DNA from 4 places in the Gordonia sp. DT219 genome. Region 4 is predicted to be linked to each of the others. Evidence: riboswitches for the same ligand, from Rfam matches in the RefSeq annotation. Region 4 holds a riboswitch; each other region holds the start of a gene.
The links. A riboswitch is a leader RNA that binds a small molecule or an ion and turns the genes downstream of it on or off. The one in region 4 is predicted to bind S-adenosylmethionine.
Positions count from the first base shown of each region.

Region 1 (4,209 bases), on a different contig from region 4:
TGTGCTGATCGGAACCGATGAACGCCAGCGGCGGATTCCCCGAGGGCAGGGCGCCGATGCCGATCGTGAGCTGACCGGAATCACGCACCTTCGCCGGCAGCGCCTTGCGAATCGAATCCACCTGCGGCACAGAGAGCGTGGTCTCCTGCGCCGCCCCGTTGGAGACAGCGCCGATGACGACGCTGCCCGGCGTGCCCGACGAGTCGGCGGCATCACTGGACCCGCCCGAGCAGGCGGTGACCAGTGTTGCGGTGAGTACTCCGCCGATGGCCACGGCGCCGAGCCGGGCGACGAGGGATCGAGAAGATGACATGGTGTAACTCCATTTCTGCAGGGGATGATCGACGAGGCCGGGCGGACACTGTGTCCTCCGCACCCGTCGGCATAGGTGTGACGGACGCGGAATTCAGAGGACCCGCGTCAGGAAATCCTTTGTCCGGGCGTGCGATGGGCTGTCGAGTACCTGTTCCGGCGTGCCCTGCTCGACGATCAGGCCGTCATCGAGGAAGACGACGGTGTCGGCGACCTCACGGGCAAATCCGATCTCGTGGGTGACGATGATCATCGTGGTGCCGGTGGCAGTGAGGTCGGCGATCACCGCGAGCACCTCACCGACGAGTTCGGGATCGAGCGCCGAGGTCGGTTCGTCGAAAAGCAGGACCCGCGGATCGAGCGCGAGCGCCCGAGCAATCGCCACTCGCTGCTGTTGTCCGCCGGAGAGCTGGCGCGGGTATGCGTCGAACTTGTCCGAAAGTCCGACTCGCTCAAGGAGTTTACGCGCGATGTCGCCGGCTTCTGCACGCCGGGCGCGGCGCGTCGACACCAGCGCCGCGGTGATGTTCTCCGCGGCAGTGAGATTGGAGAACAAATTGAACGACTGGAAGACGTAGCCGATGTTGCGCCGTTGACGCAGGATCGCCCGTTCGGGCAGCTCCTTGAGGTGCCCGTTGAGCCGGCGCACGCCGATCAGCTCTCCCCCGACGCTGACATGGCCGGCATCGAGTCGGTCGAGATGGTTGATCGCCCGCAGCAGCGTCGACTTTCCGGAACCCGACGGGCCCAGGACCACCGTCACCTCGCCGGGACGAACACTCAGGTCGATGCCCTGGAGAACGTGATTGTCCCCGTACCAACGGTGCGCGTCGACGATGTCGACACCGGCGCCGCGAGCCCGGTCGGAGGGGGAAACAGCCTGAGCTGTATTCGATTTCACACTCATACCGCACGCATCCAGGGCCGCAATGCGATGCCACGGCGAACTGTCACCACGGCCGTGCGGGCACGTTGCAGCGGAGTCGGCGGCAACGTTCGCACCGCCCCCCGCGCGAAGTGGCGTTCGACGTAGAACTGGACGACCGATACCACGCTGGTCAAGATGACGTACCAGACCGTCGCCACCATGAGCAGGGGAATGATGTCACCGGAGTATGTGCTGCTCTGGGTCGAGACCACGCCGAACAGATCGAGCAACGAGACGTAGTAGACCAGCGAGGTCGACTTGATCAGTCCGATCAGCAGATTCACATAGGACGGCACGATCGTGCGCAGCGCCTGGGGCAGCGTGATCCGCAGGAATTGGTAGCCGCGCGGGATGCCCAGCGCGGCGGCCGCCTCGTGTTGCCCCTGATCGACCGACAGGATCCCACCCCGCACGATCTCCGCGGCGAATGCCGCCTCGTGCACGGTGATACCGACGACCGCGATGATGAAAGGTGTGGCCAGGTCGGCTTCGGATATGTGGAAAAGTCCTGGACCGAAGGGGATTCCGAGACTCAGGCTCTGATAAAGGGCCCCGAAGTTGAACAGGATGAGCAGCAGGACGATCAGCGGAATCGATCGGAAGAACCAGACATAGGCCCAGCTCACCGCCGCCAGGACCGGGTTCTTCGACAGTCGCATGAGCGCGAGCACGATACCGACGCCGAGGCCCAGAACCGCACTGTAGGCGGCGACTTCGAGAGTCACGCCGAGTCCCTCGATCACCACGGGACGAAAGATCCAGTAGCCGAAACGATCCCACTGAAAGAAGGAGTTCGTGGCCACTCCATGGATGATCTGTGCCACGACGACAAGCACGATCGCCGCCAGCACCCAGCGGCCCGGATGCCACAGTGGCACCACACGTTCCGGCCTGGCGACGTCGGGCACCTCGGTGGCTGCCGACGGTGGTGACGGATCGGGCGGCGCATGACCGCGGGCCTTCGTCGACGGCGATGGGGCGGCTGACATGTGTGAACTCTCCTGTACGGGAACGGGGGCAGCACGATGACGCTGCAGACCACACCGACACCCGCGCAATAGCATCAGGCGTCGAGAGACCACGGCGACCGGCGGTTCGATGCGGAACCGGCACGTCGAATCCATCGCGCTTATCGGGGGAAACCCGATCCGGTCGTCACCTGGGGCACCCCACCGCGATGCGAGGGTTGCCGGTCAGCAAGCCAGGGCTTGTCGCTGACGCTCATGACCGTCGAGCTCACGATAGTGAGGCGGCCCTCGCCGGTCAGCGTTCACATTCTCGGAGATTTTTTCCCGGCGCAGGCGCCTCGGATTCGTCCGCTGCAGGCGTCACCGCGCGGCCGGTGACCTGCCGGCTCAGATGGTGCGTTCGCCCGCAAGGTTGGCCTCCAGTCGCCGGAGGATGTGGGGCGCAAGGAACGGCGCCACGTCACCGCCGAGTTTGGCGACCTCCTTGACCAGTGAACTCGATACGTGCGCGTATCGCGGATCGGTCAACAGGAAGACGGTCTCGACGTCGGCCAGTTCCCGGTTCATCTGCGCCATCGGCAACTCGTAGTCGAAATCGACCGCCGAACGCAGCCCCTTGACGATCGAATGGATCGAGTTGTTCCGCAGATAGTCGACGAGCAGTCCCTGCCACCGGTCGACGCGGACGTTGGGCAGATCGGCGCAGTCCTCGGCGATGAGCTCGAGTCGCTCCTCGACGGAGAAGAGACCACGCTTGTTGGGGTTGACCACGACGGTGACCACCAACTCGTCGAAGCACCGGGCCGCGCGCTCCACGACGTAACGGTGTCCGCGTGTGAAGGGATCGAAGGAACCGGGTATCACCGCACTGGTCATGCTCTGCAGAACCTACTCGTCCGCGGCGACACCGGGGCGTGCGACCTTCACCGTGGTGTCGCCATAGGATTTGTCGACGACCAGTTCCCAGCCCGGGGGCCACGAGAGGACGGCTCGGCGTCCGCGCTCGAGGACCACCAGCCCGTCGTCGGTGAGCCAACCACCGGTGGCCAACGCTGACAGATCGGCGGCCACCTCATCATCGGCGAGCGCATACGGAGGGTCGGAGAACACCACGTCGAATCGGCCGGGCGCGGCACCGGCAAGGAATGCCGACACCGGCGAGGTGATCACACGCCCCGAGGCGGCCGCCCCGACGGCCGTCAGATTCGCGGAGATCGTGCGAGCCGCGCGCCCCCGGCTGTCGACGAAGACCGCCGACGACGCCCCGCGCGAGAGCGCTTCGAGGCCGAGCGCGCCGGACCCGGCATAAAGATCGAGCACGTGGGTACTCGTCAGATCGATGCGCGCGTCGAGCATGCTGAAGACCGACTCACGCACACGGTCGGAGGTGGGTCTGGTGCCCTCGTCGGGAACTGTGAGTCTGCGACCGCCGAAGCGACCTGCGATGATCCGCGTCACCGCTCCATACTGCCCTCCCCGTCACCGCGATCCGCACGCCGTAGGCCCGTGCGCAACCGTTTGTGTCCCGCATCACATCTGCCGGGTGAACTGGGGTTAAGTGGGAGATTCGAGGTCCGATTTGTGCAGGCGGGTGAATTCGCCGACACACGTTGTTAACGTCGAGTGCGTTATGAGCCCGTCCCACACAAGTTCGGCCACATCAACCCAACTAGTTCTCGACTACCGCGCGCCGAAGGTCGCCGACGGTACCCGCCTCTGGGAAATCGCCAGGGACTCGCAAGTTCTCGACGTCAACTCGAGTTACGCGTACGTGCTGTGGTGCCGCGACTTCGCCGACACCTCGATCGTCGCCGAAGTCGACGGTCTGCCAGTAGGCTTCGTCACGGGCTACCGCCGCCCGTCAGATCCGTCGACGCTGATGGTCTGGCAGGTGGCCGTCGACGACACCTATCGCGGCCACCGGATCGCCGGGACGATGCTTCATCGTCTCTTCGATCGCGTCAGCGGACGCGGTGCCGTGGCGATGCACACCACCATCAG
Region 1 is NZ_JBNCNR010000001.1:147,580-151,788, reverse strand. It holds gene ACPXB3_RS00750 (ABC transporter substrate-binding protein) at 1-313, opposite strand, end outside; gene ACPXB3_RS00745 (amino acid ABC transporter ATP-binding protein) at 407-1,219, opposite strand; gene ACPXB3_RS00740 (amino acid ABC transporter permease) at 1,216-2,229, opposite strand; SAM riboswitch class IV at 2,361-2,469, opposite strand; gene coaD (pantetheine-phosphate adenylyltransferase) at 2,596-3,084, opposite strand; gene rsmD (16S rRNA (guanine(966)-N(2))-methyltransferase RsmD) at 3,097-3,666, opposite strand; gene ectA (diaminobutyrate acetyltransferase) at 3,839-4,209, shown strand, end outside.
Region 1: linked by a shared signal. The riboswitch ahead of ACPXB3_RS00740 (amino acid ABC transporter permease) and the one ahead of ACPXB3_RS10845 (ABC transporter substrate-binding protein) in region 4 are both predicted to bind S-adenosylmethionine.

Region 2 (4,209 bases), on a different contig from region 4:
GTTCGTTCACAGGCCCCGTCGACCGCGCGAAACGATCGTCACGGCACGGTCGGTACGGCACGCTCGGTGGAGGATGCCGTGCCGGTGGCGGTGGTGGGAGCCGCGGCGGTGGGAGCCGCCGCGGTGGGAGCGGCCGTGGTGGGAGCGGCCGTGGTGGGAGCCGCGGTGGTGGGAGCCGCGGTGGTGGGAGCCGCGGTGGTAGTGGGAGCCGCGGTGGTGGTGGGAGCGGCTGTGGTGGTCGCCGGCGGTGCGGTGTCGGGGCTTTCGGCCCGTGTCACCACCGGGACACCGGCCCCTGTCACCGCCGTCGTTGCGCTCGGCACTGTCTGCACCCCGTCGACGACCCGCTCGGCCCAGTACGTGGCGAAGTTCCTCGGCAACAAGACGATGCTCTTGGCGCTGGCCGCCAACGCGGTGACTCCGTGGTCGAACAGGTCGGCGTCGGAGTTGAGCACACCGTTGGCGATGTCCTGGAGGACGAACAGATCCGGCAGGTATGCGCCGTAGCCGAGTTGGGGTAACGGCGGTAGCCATCCCATGGCCCAGCGGATGGGTGGTTGAAAGTCGGCGAGGGTGATGCCGATGATGTCGGGCAGGCGCAGGCGGTAACGCATGAGGTCCGGAACGGTCCCGGTGTAGCCGACTGCGGTCAGTGCGTTCGCCACGATGATCGCCATCGACGAGGGCGAGGCGATCGTGCATGTCCGCACCGCGCCGTCGGTGGTGCAGGTCATCGTCTCCGCTGCACCGTTGACGGTCCACGTCTGACCGGTGCCGGGGAATTGGTACATGTGGAATGGGTACTGGCCGTGCTTGATCCAGTAGCCGAAGAAGGCGTCGACGTCGCCGATCGGGTCATGGAGCGGATCGGGCAGGTCGCAGATCGGGTCGCCCTCGATGCAGTAGGTGGTGACGGGTACGCCGCCGTAGTCGGTGCCATCGCGTGGCCCCGACATCGTCATCCCCGGAATGGCCCCGACCAGTGTCAGTTCGATTCCCTGTCCCCAGAGAGTCGCCGACATCCGCGGGTCCGCGTAGAGCTCGCCCGAGACGGTCGTCGCGCCGCCGGCGTCGGTGGTGGAGATGACGTACGTCGACCCGTCGGCAAGCGTCACCGGCCGATGCCGGCCGATGTCGGTCAGCGCGTCGCCTGCGACTCGGGCGCCCTGCGAGTAGCCGGCGATGACGACCTTCTTGTCGGTGCCGCATTCCTGCTGATAGGTGGCCACGGCTTGTTCGAGGTTCTGCGCACCCTGCGTCTGGCTCGCGTTGTATCCCACCGATCCCAGCGGCCAGATGGTCGCGGCGTACGGCACCGCCTCGACGGTGTAGGGGTTGCCGAGGTTGGGGTTGTTCTCGTCGGGACGGTTGTCCGGGCCGAGGCCGGTGTAGCGCTGTCGCACACCGACGAGGTACGAGCCGTCGGAGTTCCATGTCCCGCCGACGATGAACACCCGGCCCGGGCCGCTGCAGTCGTATGTCGTGTCCGCCGCCGCCACCCCATGGCCCCAGAACATCGTGGCGGTGAGCGCGAGGCCCATTGAGGCGGCTCCCCACACGAGACAGACGCCACGGATCGAGGTGCGGAGTCCCATCGCTGCCACGTCCTTCGGTGAGGGCTGATCTGCGCAGCTTAGGCAGGCGGAGCAGGTCGGCACCGGGCAATCACCCAGGGCGCCCCCACATTCCCCCGCTCGATGGACACCGCGGGCGAATCCGGGACCGGAGAACACCGATAACGATCTGCGCAATTCACCAACCAGCCTGAGCAGGAGGGTTCTCAGCGAACGACGACCGTGTTATATCCTTGTCGCCAGGTCATGAGCATCAGCGTCAAGCCCCGGCTTGCTGATCGGCAACCCTCCAACCGCGGTGGGGTGCTCCGGGTGATGACCGGGTTGGGGATCGCTGTATGGGTCCCCGGCAAGCGCGGGTCCGAAGGTCGGACCCCAACAGGGTCTCCATACCCTGCCGACCGTAGAAAGTGATCTATTTTTCATGTCTGACGCAGCCAACGACGGCCCCGATTCCCCGGATCCCACCGACGCCCCGGATCCCACCGAGAACTGGAGCTTCGAGACCAAGCAGGTCCATGTGGGGCAGTCCCCCGACGCCGCGACGAACGCACGCGCACTGCCCATCTACCAGACCACGTCGTTCACCTTCAACGACACCCAGCACGCCGCCGATCTCTTCGGTCTCGCCGAACCGGGCAACATCTACACCCGGATCATGAACCCGACGCAGGATGCCGTCGAACAGCGCATCGCCGCGCTCGAGGGCGGTGTCGCGGCCCTGCTGGTCGCCTCCGGTCAGGCGGCCACCACGTATTCGATCCTCAACATCGTCGAGAACGGCGGACACGTGGTGTCGAGCCCGCGTCTGTACGGCGGCACCTACAACCTGTTCCACTACACCCTGCCCAAACTCGGCATCGAGGTGTCCTTCGTCGAAGATCCCGAGGATCCCGAGTCGTGGCAGGCCGCGATCGGCGACAACACCCGCGCGTTCTACGGCGAGTCGATCTCCAACCCGAACAACGAGATCCTCGACATCCCGGGTATCGCCGAGGTCGCCCACCGCAACGGACTGCCGCTGATCGTCGACAACACCGTGGCCACGCCGTATCTGCTGAACCCACTGGCCCTCGGCGCCGACGTCGTCGTGCACTCGGCGACCAAGTACATCGGCGGCCACGGGACCGCGATCGGCGGGGTCATCGTCGACGGCGGCACCTTCGACTGGCGTGGACAGCGTGACGGCAAGGACCTGTTCCCGGGATTCACCACGCCCGATCCGAGCTACCACGGCGCGGTATTCGCCGATCTCGGCGCCCCGGCGTATGCGCTGAAGGCGCGCGTGCAGTGGCTGCGTGACACCGGTGCGTCGATCTCGCCGTTCAATGCCTTCCTGCTCGCGCAGGGCCTCGAGACGCTGAGCCTGCGCGTCGAGCGGCATGTCGCCAACGCCGCGCGCGTCGCCGAATACCTCAGCGATCACGCACAGGTCGAGTCGGTCACCTACGCCGGACTGAAGTCCTCGCCGTGGTACCAGCGCGGCCAGGAGCTCGCACCAAAGGGTCAGGGCGCCATCATCGGATTCGAGATCACCGGTGGCGTCGACGCGGGCAAGCGGTTCGTGGAGGCGTTGACCTTGCACAGCCACGTCGCCAACATCGGTGATGTGCGTTCGCTGGTGATCCACCCGGCGTCCACCACCCACAGCCAGCTGACCCCCGAAGAGCAGCTCGCCGCAGGCGTCACCCCCGGTTTGGTCCGGCTCGCCGTCGGGATCGAGGGCATCGACGACATCATCGCCGACCTCGACCAGGGCTTCGCGGCGGCCGAGTAGACCCAGCCGAGTACACCGAGACAGCCGAGTAGACCGAGGACAGGAGCACAACATCCCGTGTCGGTGAGCATCGACCCCCAGGCGTCCGCAGCGCATCAGCCCGAATGGGAGCAGGTTCCCGACGGGCAGATGGTGCGAATGCGCCTGGGATCGTTGGCGCTCGAGTGCGGCGAACGGATCGACGACGTCACCCTGGCGTTTCAGCGCTGGGGGACGTTGTCGCCCGCACGGGACAATGTGATCCTCGCCCTGCACGCACTGACCGGTGACTCGTATGTCACCGGCCCGCCCACCGACGAACACCCCGCGCCGGGCTGGTGGGACGGTCTGATCGGACCGGGCGGCGCGATCGACACCGACGAGTGGTGTGTCATCTGCGCCAACGTCCTCGGCGGCTGCCGGGGATCGACGGGACCGGCGTCGCCCGATCCGGATGGGCGACCGTGGGGTTCCCGATTCCCCGCCATCACGGTGCTCGATCAGGTGCGCGCCGAGGCGGCGCTGCTCGACGCCCTCGGCATCGAGAGCATCGGCGCGGTCCTCGGCGGTTCGATGGGTGGCGCCCGCGCCCTCGAGTGGGCGATCGAATATCCCGACCGGGTACGCAGCGCGCTTGTTCTCGCCGTCGGGGCACGTGCCACCGCCGACCAGATCGGCACGCAAACCACCCAGATCGCCGCCATCACCGCCGACCCCGAGTGGCAGGGCGGTGACTACCACGGCAGCGGCCGGTCCCCGATCGTCGGACTCGGAATCGCCCGGCGCATCGCGCACCTGACCTACCGATTCGAGGGCGAACTCGACGAGCGTTTTGCCAATTACCCTCAGGGCCACGAGGATCCGCTACACGGCGGGCGG
Region 2 is NZ_JBNCNR010000008.1:135,209-139,417, reverse strand. It holds gene ACPXB3_RS12335 (PE-PPE domain-containing protein) at 39-1,595, opposite strand; SAM riboswitch class IV at 1,817-1,936, shown strand; gene ACPXB3_RS12330 (bifunctional o-acetylhomoserine/o-acetylserine sulfhydrylase) at 1,999-3,351, shown strand; gene metX (homoserine O-acetyltransferase MetX) at 3,409-4,209, shown strand, end outside.
Region 2: linked by a shared signal. The riboswitch ahead of ACPXB3_RS12330 (bifunctional o-acetylhomoserine/o-acetylserine sulfhydrylase) and the one ahead of ACPXB3_RS10845 (ABC transporter substrate-binding protein) in region 4 are both predicted to bind S-adenosylmethionine.

Region 3 (4,209 bases), 110 kb from region 4:
TCCGGGGGCGGCACGGTGGTCACCTTCGAGCTCAACGACCGCGACGGCGTGGACGGCAAGGAGCGCGCCTTCGAGGTGCTCAACGCACTGCGCATCATCGACATCTCCAACAACCTCGGTGATTCCAAGTCGCTGATCACCCATCCGGCCACCACCACGCACCGTGCGATGGGGCCGGACGGGCGCGCGGCAATCGGGTTGAGCGACTCCGTGGTTCGGCTCTCGGTGGGCCTCGAGGGCATCGACGATCTGCTCGCGGATCTGGATCAGGCGCTGGGATAAGGGCGTTCATGGCGCCGTCGTTGTCGATCCGCCGTGCCACCGCCGCCGATGCTCCGGCCGTTGCGGGCGTGCACGTGCGGTCGTGGCAGCGCGGCTATCGCGGATTGCTGCCGGATGCCGAGCTGCGGGCGATGCGTCCGGCGGATCGGGTCGGCGACTACACCTTTGACGATGACCGTGGTCCGCACACGTGGGTCGCCGAGACGTCGGGCGGGATAGCCGGATTCGTGACGATCTGCGAGCTCGATGGTCATGCCGCGGTGATGGCGCTCTACGTCGACCCGGACCATTGGCGGACCGGGATCGGGTCGGCGCTGATGGATCGGGCGGAGTCGGAGATCGCCCGGCAGGGTTATCCGGTGGCCCGGTTGCATGTGCTCAAGGGCAATGAGCGAGCGATGGATTTCTACGCCGGCCGTGGATGGGCTCCGACCGGACGAGTGCGTTCCGGCGACGTCTGGGGTGTGCACGTCGACGAGGTCGAATACGAGAAGATCGGCTGAAAGGTCGGTTAGCTGCCGTCGACACCCAACGCCCGCAGCACCGTTCGTAATTTGGCGGTGGTCTCCGCGAGCTCGGCGTCGGGATCGGAGTCGGCGACGATGCCGCCGCCGGCCCAGGTGCGAAAGGATCGTCCGTCGGAGTCGATCTCGAGGCAGCGGATGGTGACCATCCATTCGCCGTCACCGTGGGCGTCGGCCCAGCCGACGGCGCCTGCATAATTTCCGCGCGGCTCCTCGTGGTCGCGAATGAACTGTGCCGCAACATCTGTCGGCGTTCCGCACACCGCGGGAGTGGGACTCAGGGCGAGGGCGAGTTCCAGCGCGTTGAGATCGGGATCGGTCAGGTGCGCCCGGATCGGGGTGGCCAGATGCCACATCTCTCCGGTCGACAACAGTTGTGGGGCATCCGGAATGGTGATCTCGTCGCAAAGCGGCGCGAGTCGTCGGCGCAGATGGTCGACCACGAAGGCATGCTCGCGGTGGTCCTTGCCGGATGCGGCCAGCTTCTCGCGGGCCTCGCGGTCGGCGACCGGATCGGGGAACCGGGGCGCCGACCCAGCATACGGCCGGCACGTCACCTCGCGACCGGCCTTGCGTAGCAACAACTCCGGGCTCGCACCGAGTAACCAGCCCGGTCCGGTGTCGACGGCGAAGGCATTGTGTTCACTGTTGCCATGGGCCAGTGCATCCAGCAGTCCGGTCACCTCGGCCGGGGAATCGAGCACTGCCCGAACGGTTCTCGCGAGCACCACTTTGTCGAGGTCGCCTGCAGTGATGGCGGCGACTGCGCGCCGCACGCGGTCGCGGTGGGTGGCGGCGTCGGGGATCTCGGTGAACCGGTCGAGTGTGTGCCGGGCCGGCGAGCGGCCGGCCAGGGGCGGCAGATCTCGTCGTAACCGGCGGGGGACCATCAACGCGGAGGTGCCGGCGGGATCGAACGGCAGGGCACCGACGACGGTGTCGGCGCGGCCGGTCCGCAGGTCGTCGATGGCCGCGTCGACCTCGGTGAAGCGCCGGATGATGCCCTCGGCGCGCACCGTCCCGTGGGGGCGGGAGAGGACGAAAGGCGCCTGCGCCGGGTTGTCGACGCTTTCCGGGTCACCGCTCACCAACCCAACCTAGCGCCCACATCGCGGCGACTTCGGCCCACGGTGAGTGAAAATTGACACCCCGACGCGAGATGGGCCACTCTGGACGTCAGGTCATGAGTGCCAGTGACAAGCCCCGGCTCGCTGGTCGGCAACCCTCCTCCACGGTGGGGTGCTCCGGGTGACGACCGGGCTGTGTTCCAACCGGACACGGCAAGCGTGGATTTCCGAGGAGTTCTTTCGATGACTGCTGTCGTGCGCACCGCACCCGTTCTGTCCGATACCGTTTTCGCCAATCTTGCGGCCTGTACCGAACCGCTGGCGGCGGTCGTCGGCGCCGACGAGAAGGCGCCGCTGGCCGGCGGTGGCGAGATCGCCTACGCCAACCTCGACTACGCCGCCAGTGCACCCGCGCTGGTCGCCGTCGCCGAGTCGGTGTCGGCGGCCCTACACCAGTACGCGAGCGTTCACCGCGGCGCCGGCCATCTGTCGCAGGTCACCACCCGGCGCTATGAGCAGTGCCGAGAGACGGTGCGGCGCTTCGTTCGTGGGCGTTCCGATGACACCGTCGTCTTCACGCGCAACACCACCGATGCGATCAATCTGGCCGCTCACTGCACACCCGGCGACGTCGTCGTCCTCGATATCGAACACCACGCGAACCTGCTGCCATGGCTGTCACGGGACGCCGGTTCGGCGCGCATCGTGACCGCGCGGCCCAGCATCGAGGACACTCTCACCGCGCTCGAGTGCGAGCTCGCCGCGGCCCCCACATCGCTGTTGGCGGTGACCGCCGCATCCAACGTCACGGGAGAGGTGCTGCCGGTCGGGCGGCTCGCCGCGATCGCCCACCGCCACGGTGCGCGCATCCTCGTCGACGCCGCGCAACTCGTCGCCCACCGCCCGGTGTCGGTGGTCAGCCACGGCATCGACTACCTGGTGTTCTCCGGCCACAAGCTCTACGCCCCGTTCGGGGCGGGTGTGCTCATCGGCCGCTCCGACTGGCTCGACGACGCCGATCCCTACCTCGCGGGCGGCGGGGCGTCGGCGCAGGTGAGTGTGGTCGACGGCCCCGACGAGAACTGCGCGGCGACCGCCTGGCACACCGGTGCTGCCCGGCACGAGGCCGGATCGCCGAATGTGTTGGGCGCCATCGCGATCGCCGCTGCGTGTGACGCCATCGCCGACATCGGCATCGAGTCGATCGGAGCGCACGAACACGAACTGCGCCGCCGCCTCGACGACGGGCTCGCCGCAGTCGACGGGGTCCGCACCCTGCAGGTCTTCGACGACGTGACCGATCGTGTCGGGATCGCCGGGTTCAGTGTTGCCGGACATACCCCGCGTGCGGTCGCGGAATACCTCAGCGCAGAACACGGGATCGGCGTGCGCGACGGCAAATTCTGCGCGCATCCGGTACTCAACCGCCTCGGACTCCCCGGCGGCGCGATCCGCGCCAGCTTCGGCCTGGGAACCGGCTCGTCCGACATCGACCGCCTCACCGGCGCCCTGCGGCAACTGGCCGCCACGCAACCGACCTCCACCCGACCGACCTCCACGCAACCGACCTCCACGCAACCGAGCGCGACGACACCCCCAGGAGCCCCGGCATGAGCATCGAACTCGACCGCATCAGCATCGGGCGTCCGCCGCTGCACGTGGCGATCCTCGGCGACGAGCCCGCCGACGCGGCACCCATCGTCGTGCGCCGACCCACGCTGCGTGACGCGCAGCGCGCCCGTTCGGTGCTGCGATCGGGCACCCGCGACACTGCCGGCTTCTCGGTCGCGCTCGAAGTGGAGGTGGCGATCGCACCGAGTGCCGCCTCGGCCCGCGCGGCGGTCGCCGGCATCCCGGACGAACTCGACGGCGGCACGGTCCGCTACGTCGGCACGCCGAGCGGTCTGGTCACCTTGATCCGCGACATCTACGCCGCCGAGGTCGCCGACGCGGTGATCCTGGTGCCGCTCGACGGATCGGCCACCGACAACCGGCTGCGTCAGCTGGTGCTGCCGTCGTTCGCGCCGCGCCGCGCGGCCTGAGCGACCGAAACAGATGAACCCCGGTTGTCCGAATGGACGCCGGGGTTCATCTGTGGAAGTTCTCCGCTGTCCCCGGGTGAGGCGAACCAACATGTGCCCAGGGCAAGCGCTAGACGGTGTACGTGTTCTCGGCTCTCGATGCAATGACGATGGCGCAGGTCAAGGCGGTGCGCAGCACAATCAGCCAGGCGCGAACGTCCACGTACGACAACGCGGTGACCTCAGTCGATTCGGCAGGGGAAGCGCGCACGCGCAGGGCACTGAAGCTGTAACTCTGGAACGCAGAAGTTGCCG
Region 3 is NZ_JBNCNR010000007.1:118,862-123,070, forward strand. It holds gene ACPXB3_RS11305 (O-succinylhomoserine sulfhydrylase) at 1-282, shown strand, start outside; gene ACPXB3_RS11310 (GNAT family N-acetyltransferase) at 291-785, shown strand; gene ACPXB3_RS11315 (isochorismate synthase) at 794-1,894, opposite strand; SAM riboswitch class IV at 1,986-2,099, shown strand; gene ACPXB3_RS11320 (aminotransferase class V-fold PLP-dependent enzyme) at 2,117-3,487, shown strand; gene ACPXB3_RS11325 (hypothetical protein) at 3,484-3,915, shown strand.
Region 3: linked by a shared signal. The riboswitch ahead of ACPXB3_RS11320 (aminotransferase class V-fold PLP-dependent enzyme) and the one ahead of ACPXB3_RS10845 (ABC transporter substrate-binding protein) in region 4 are both predicted to bind S-adenosylmethionine.

Region 4 (4,209 bases):
AATCGGCGGGCGATCGCCCAGCCCAGAGTCCGCGTGCGCGGAACCTCGGTCGGGGCGGCCACCGTATCGATCACCGTCATTGCGTGACCCAGGCGTCGTAGAACGTGGGGAACGCCTGCGGCTCGAACTTGACACCCTGGACCTTGTTGTTGCGGCCCAGTGCGTAGTTGAAGACGTAGACCGGGAACACCGCGGCGTCCTTGGCGATCTGCTGCTGGGCGTTGCCGTAGAGGGCCGACTGTTTGGTCAGGTCGGTCTCGGCCAGCGCCGACCGGAGATCGGTGTCGACGGCCGGGTTCGAATACCGTGCGAAGTTGGTGCCGAAGTGGTCCGGCGGCTGCGGGATGTTGGACGAATCCATCAGTGTGCGAAGCGCGTCCGGTGATGCGCGCTGCCAGCTCAGGTCCAGCACGTCGTAGCCCTTGGTGAAGATCACCTTGTAGTAGTCGTCGATGGTGATGTTCTTGATCTGGTAGTCGATGCCGAGCTTCTTGGCCGACGACTGCACCTGCTCGAGCAGGGTGTCGCGCTGCTCGCGGGCATACTCCTTGAGGAATGGATGAACTACCGTGAGTCGCTTCCCGTTCTTGGTGCGGTAGCCGTCGCTGTCACGGGCGGTCCAGCCGGCCTCGTCGAGAAGTTGATTGGCCTTGTGTTCGTCGTAGCCGTACGCGGATTCGCTTGCCTTGTTGTAACCGACCGTGGCGGGGCTCAGGATGTTGTTGGCGGGCTGGAAGACCCCGAAGTACAGCTTGTCGACGATGGTGTCCCAGTCGATGCCGGCCCGGAAGGCTTCGCGGACTTTGACATCGGAGAACACGCCGGTCTCCGTGTTGGGGTAGTAGTTGTAGTTTCCACCCGGGGCCGCAGCGGTGTCGACGGTGAATCCGGGGGTCTTCTTGAGCTGGGAGACGTTGACCGGCGGAACGCTGGCGATCGCATCGACCTGGTTGCTGGTCAGTGCGCCGTAGCGGGACGAGTCCTCGGGAATCTCCTGGATGCTGATCTTCTGCAGATGCGCCTTGCCGGTGTGGTCGGCGTTGCCCGGCCCCCAGTTGTAGGCGTCGTTGCGGGTGTAGTCGATGCCCTTGTTCGGGGTGTAGCCGTTCTCGCTGATGAACGGGCCGGTGCCGACGATCTTGCTGCACAGGGCATCTGGGCCGTGTGTGAGAGTCGACGGTGCCTCGATACCGAGATACGCGGTGGAAAGCGATGGCAGGAATGCCGAGTTCGGCTGGGAGAACTTGACTTCGACGTGTGTCGGGTCGATGACGGTGGTGCCGGTGTAGGTCGAGATGGTGTTGGCGGCCAACTGTGACTTGGTGGCCGGGTTGACGATGTGGTCGAGGTTCGCCTTGACCGCATTGCCGTCGAACTTCTCCCCGTTGGAGAACGTGACGTCGTCGCGCAGGGTGAACGAATAGGTGAGTTGGTCGGGCGAGACGCTCCACTTGGTCGCCAGCCATGGATGGAGCGAGCCGTCCTTGTTCAAGGCGACCAGCGAGTCCAGGATCGGACGGGCATAGAAGCCCGCGACGTCGGCCGGACTCTGGTGCGGGTCGAGGCAACTGCCCGGACCCGAGGCGCTGGCGAATCGCAGCGTCCCGCCGTCGACCGGGTTGCCCGTGGCGGTCGCCGAGTTGCTGCTGTTCCCCGAGCTACAGGCACTCGCGATGAGTCCGATCGAGACGGCCGCAAGGAGGGTGGCATTGCGTCGGTGTCTGAATCGGCCGGCTGGTCGGGACATGGTCGTTCTCCTGAGGTAATGGGTGGCTGACATCGGCCTTTGGGGTCCGCTCACAGGCAGGTGTGGGTCGGACAGGGGGACGCGAACCGACTTCGTCGGTCGGGCATGGTTGATCATCGAACTCCCGAATTCACCTCGGGCACCCATATGTGAACCCGCGCTTGCTCCATGCCCGGCTTGGGCTGGAGCCGTGTCCTTTATCCAGGGCACCCCGCCGCGGTGGAGGGTTGCCGACCAGCCAGCTGGAACTTGGCACTGGTACTCGTTGACACAGAGCGATCGAAGTCCACCAAAGGTTTTGGCGGGTCGACCACTGAGCAGAACAGTACTCAGACTCGCCGGTTAGTCACTACTTCGTGTGATTTCGAATCGCGACGGACTTAACCTGGCGCGAAGGTCGGCGAGGGTCTACAGGGCCGGTGACGGGCGCCGCCGGATGTATCGGCCGGCGGCAGGTGTCGATTGCCCCGAGAACGGGTACGCGGCCCACCGTGTTGGAGACCATGGAAACGATCACAGTCCACGACCCGAGGACCGGCGACATCGTCTCGCAGGTTCCCGCGGCCACCGACGAGCAGGTCGACGCCGCGATCACCACGGCACGCGCGGCGGCCGGGGACTGGGCGGCGACCCCTGCGGCCGAGCGTGCCGAGCGCTTACGTGAGGCGGCCGTGGCGGTCGGCGATGCGGCCGCCGAACTCGCCGGCTGGAACGAACGCGAAACGGGCAAGACCGGTGACGATTCGCTGGGTGGCGTGGCCGCCGGCGTATCGACGCTGCTCCAGTACGCCGAACTCGGACCCGTGCATCGGGGCCGGACCCTGCAGGGGCAACGCTCGGCGCTCGACGTGATGGTGCCCGAGCCGCGCGGTGTGGTCGCGGTGCTGACCCCGTGGAACGATCCAGCCGCCGTGGCGGCCGGATTGCTCGGCGCAGCGTTGGTCACCGGAAACACGGTGGTACACAAGCCAAGTGAACGCTGCCCCACCACAGGTCGGCGCTTCGCCGAGATCATCGCCGAGCATCTGCCCGACGGGGTGCTGAGCATCGTCGACGGCGCAGGCGAGGTGGGTGCGCATCTCGCGGCGTCGCCGGAGGTGGATGTGGTTGCGCACGTGGGCAGTACCGCGACCGGCACCGAGATCCGCCGGGCATGTGCGGAGCACGGCACCAAGGTGCTGCTCGAGAACGGCGGCAACGATCCGCTCATCGTCGACTCCGGGGTCGATCCCGCGTGGGCCGCCGAAGAAGCGGCCCTCGGATGCTTCGCGAACGCGGGACAGATCTGCGTGTCGGTGGAGCGGGTGTATGTGACCGCCGACGTCGCCGACGCCTTCATCGACGAGCTGTGCGGGCAGGCGCGCAGGTGGGGCGAACGTATCGGGCCGCTGGTCGACAACCGTCAGCGCGACGCCGTGCACGCGCAGGTCCGCGGCGCCGTGGCGCAAGGCGCGCAGATCCGGACCGGCGGTGTCATCTCCGACGACATCGGCAGCTTCTACCCGCCCACGGTGCTGACCGGCTGCACCCCCGACATGACGATCCTGCGCGAGGAGACGTTCGGGCCGATCGCCCCGGTGCGGGTGGTCGACGACTTCGTCACTGCGCTCGTCGAGGCCGCCGATGACCGATACGGCTTGGCCGCAACCGTTCTCACCGCCGACATGGCGCACGCACAGGAGGCGTGGCGCGCCCTGCCCGTCGGGACGGTGAAGATCAACGCCGTGTTCGGTGGGGCGCCCGGCGGTGCTTCACAGCCACGCGGCGCCAGCGGGACCGGCTTCGGCTTCGGCCCCGAACTCCTCGACGAGATGACCACGGTCAAGGTCGTGCATTACGCGCCGCCCGGGCCGTGAGTTCGCCGCGCGACCGCGGTGGATTCCGACCAAAGACCCTGGTGAGCGCCACTCCGGGGCTTCTACGTTGAATATGTGGCGAACGGCAGGGCGACAGTCGGCAGGGTGACGACGGGACTCCTCGCGTGCGGACCCATGTACGCGTTGCTCTACATCCTCGCCAACGATGCGGTCGCTGCGTCCCGCTACGGCGGGTACAGCCGGACCGATCAGGCGATCAGCGAGTTGTCGGCGACCGGCGCACCGACGCAGCGGTTTCTGCAATGGCTGGTGCCGGTGTTCACCGCGTTGATGATCGGATTCGGTATCGGCGTATGGCGATCCGCCGGCGGCCGAGTCGGGGTCCGCGTCCTCGGTGCGCTGTTCGTGGTGTTCGGAGTCGTCGGGGTCGCCTGGCTGTGGTTTCCGATGAGCAATCGAGACGACATCGGCGCCGGTGCCGGCGATTCGTCGAACGACGCAGGCCATCTGGTGTTGTCGTTGCTCTCGGTCATGCTGATCGCGGCGTGCACGGTACTCGCAGCGGTGTTGTGGCGCAGCTGGTTTCGATGGTTCACCATCGTCGCGGCGGTCGTCGTGTTGGTGGCCGGCGCCTACACGAGCCGG
Region 4 is NZ_JBNCNR010000007.1:12,803-17,011, forward strand. It holds gene ACPXB3_RS10840 (ABC transporter permease) at 1-80, opposite strand, end outside; gene ACPXB3_RS10845 (ABC transporter substrate-binding protein) at 77-1,747, opposite strand; SAM riboswitch class IV at 1,900-2,018, opposite strand; gene ACPXB3_RS10850 (aldehyde dehydrogenase family protein) at 2,251-3,603, shown strand; gene ACPXB3_RS10855 (DUF998 domain-containing protein) at 3,709-4,209, shown strand, end outside.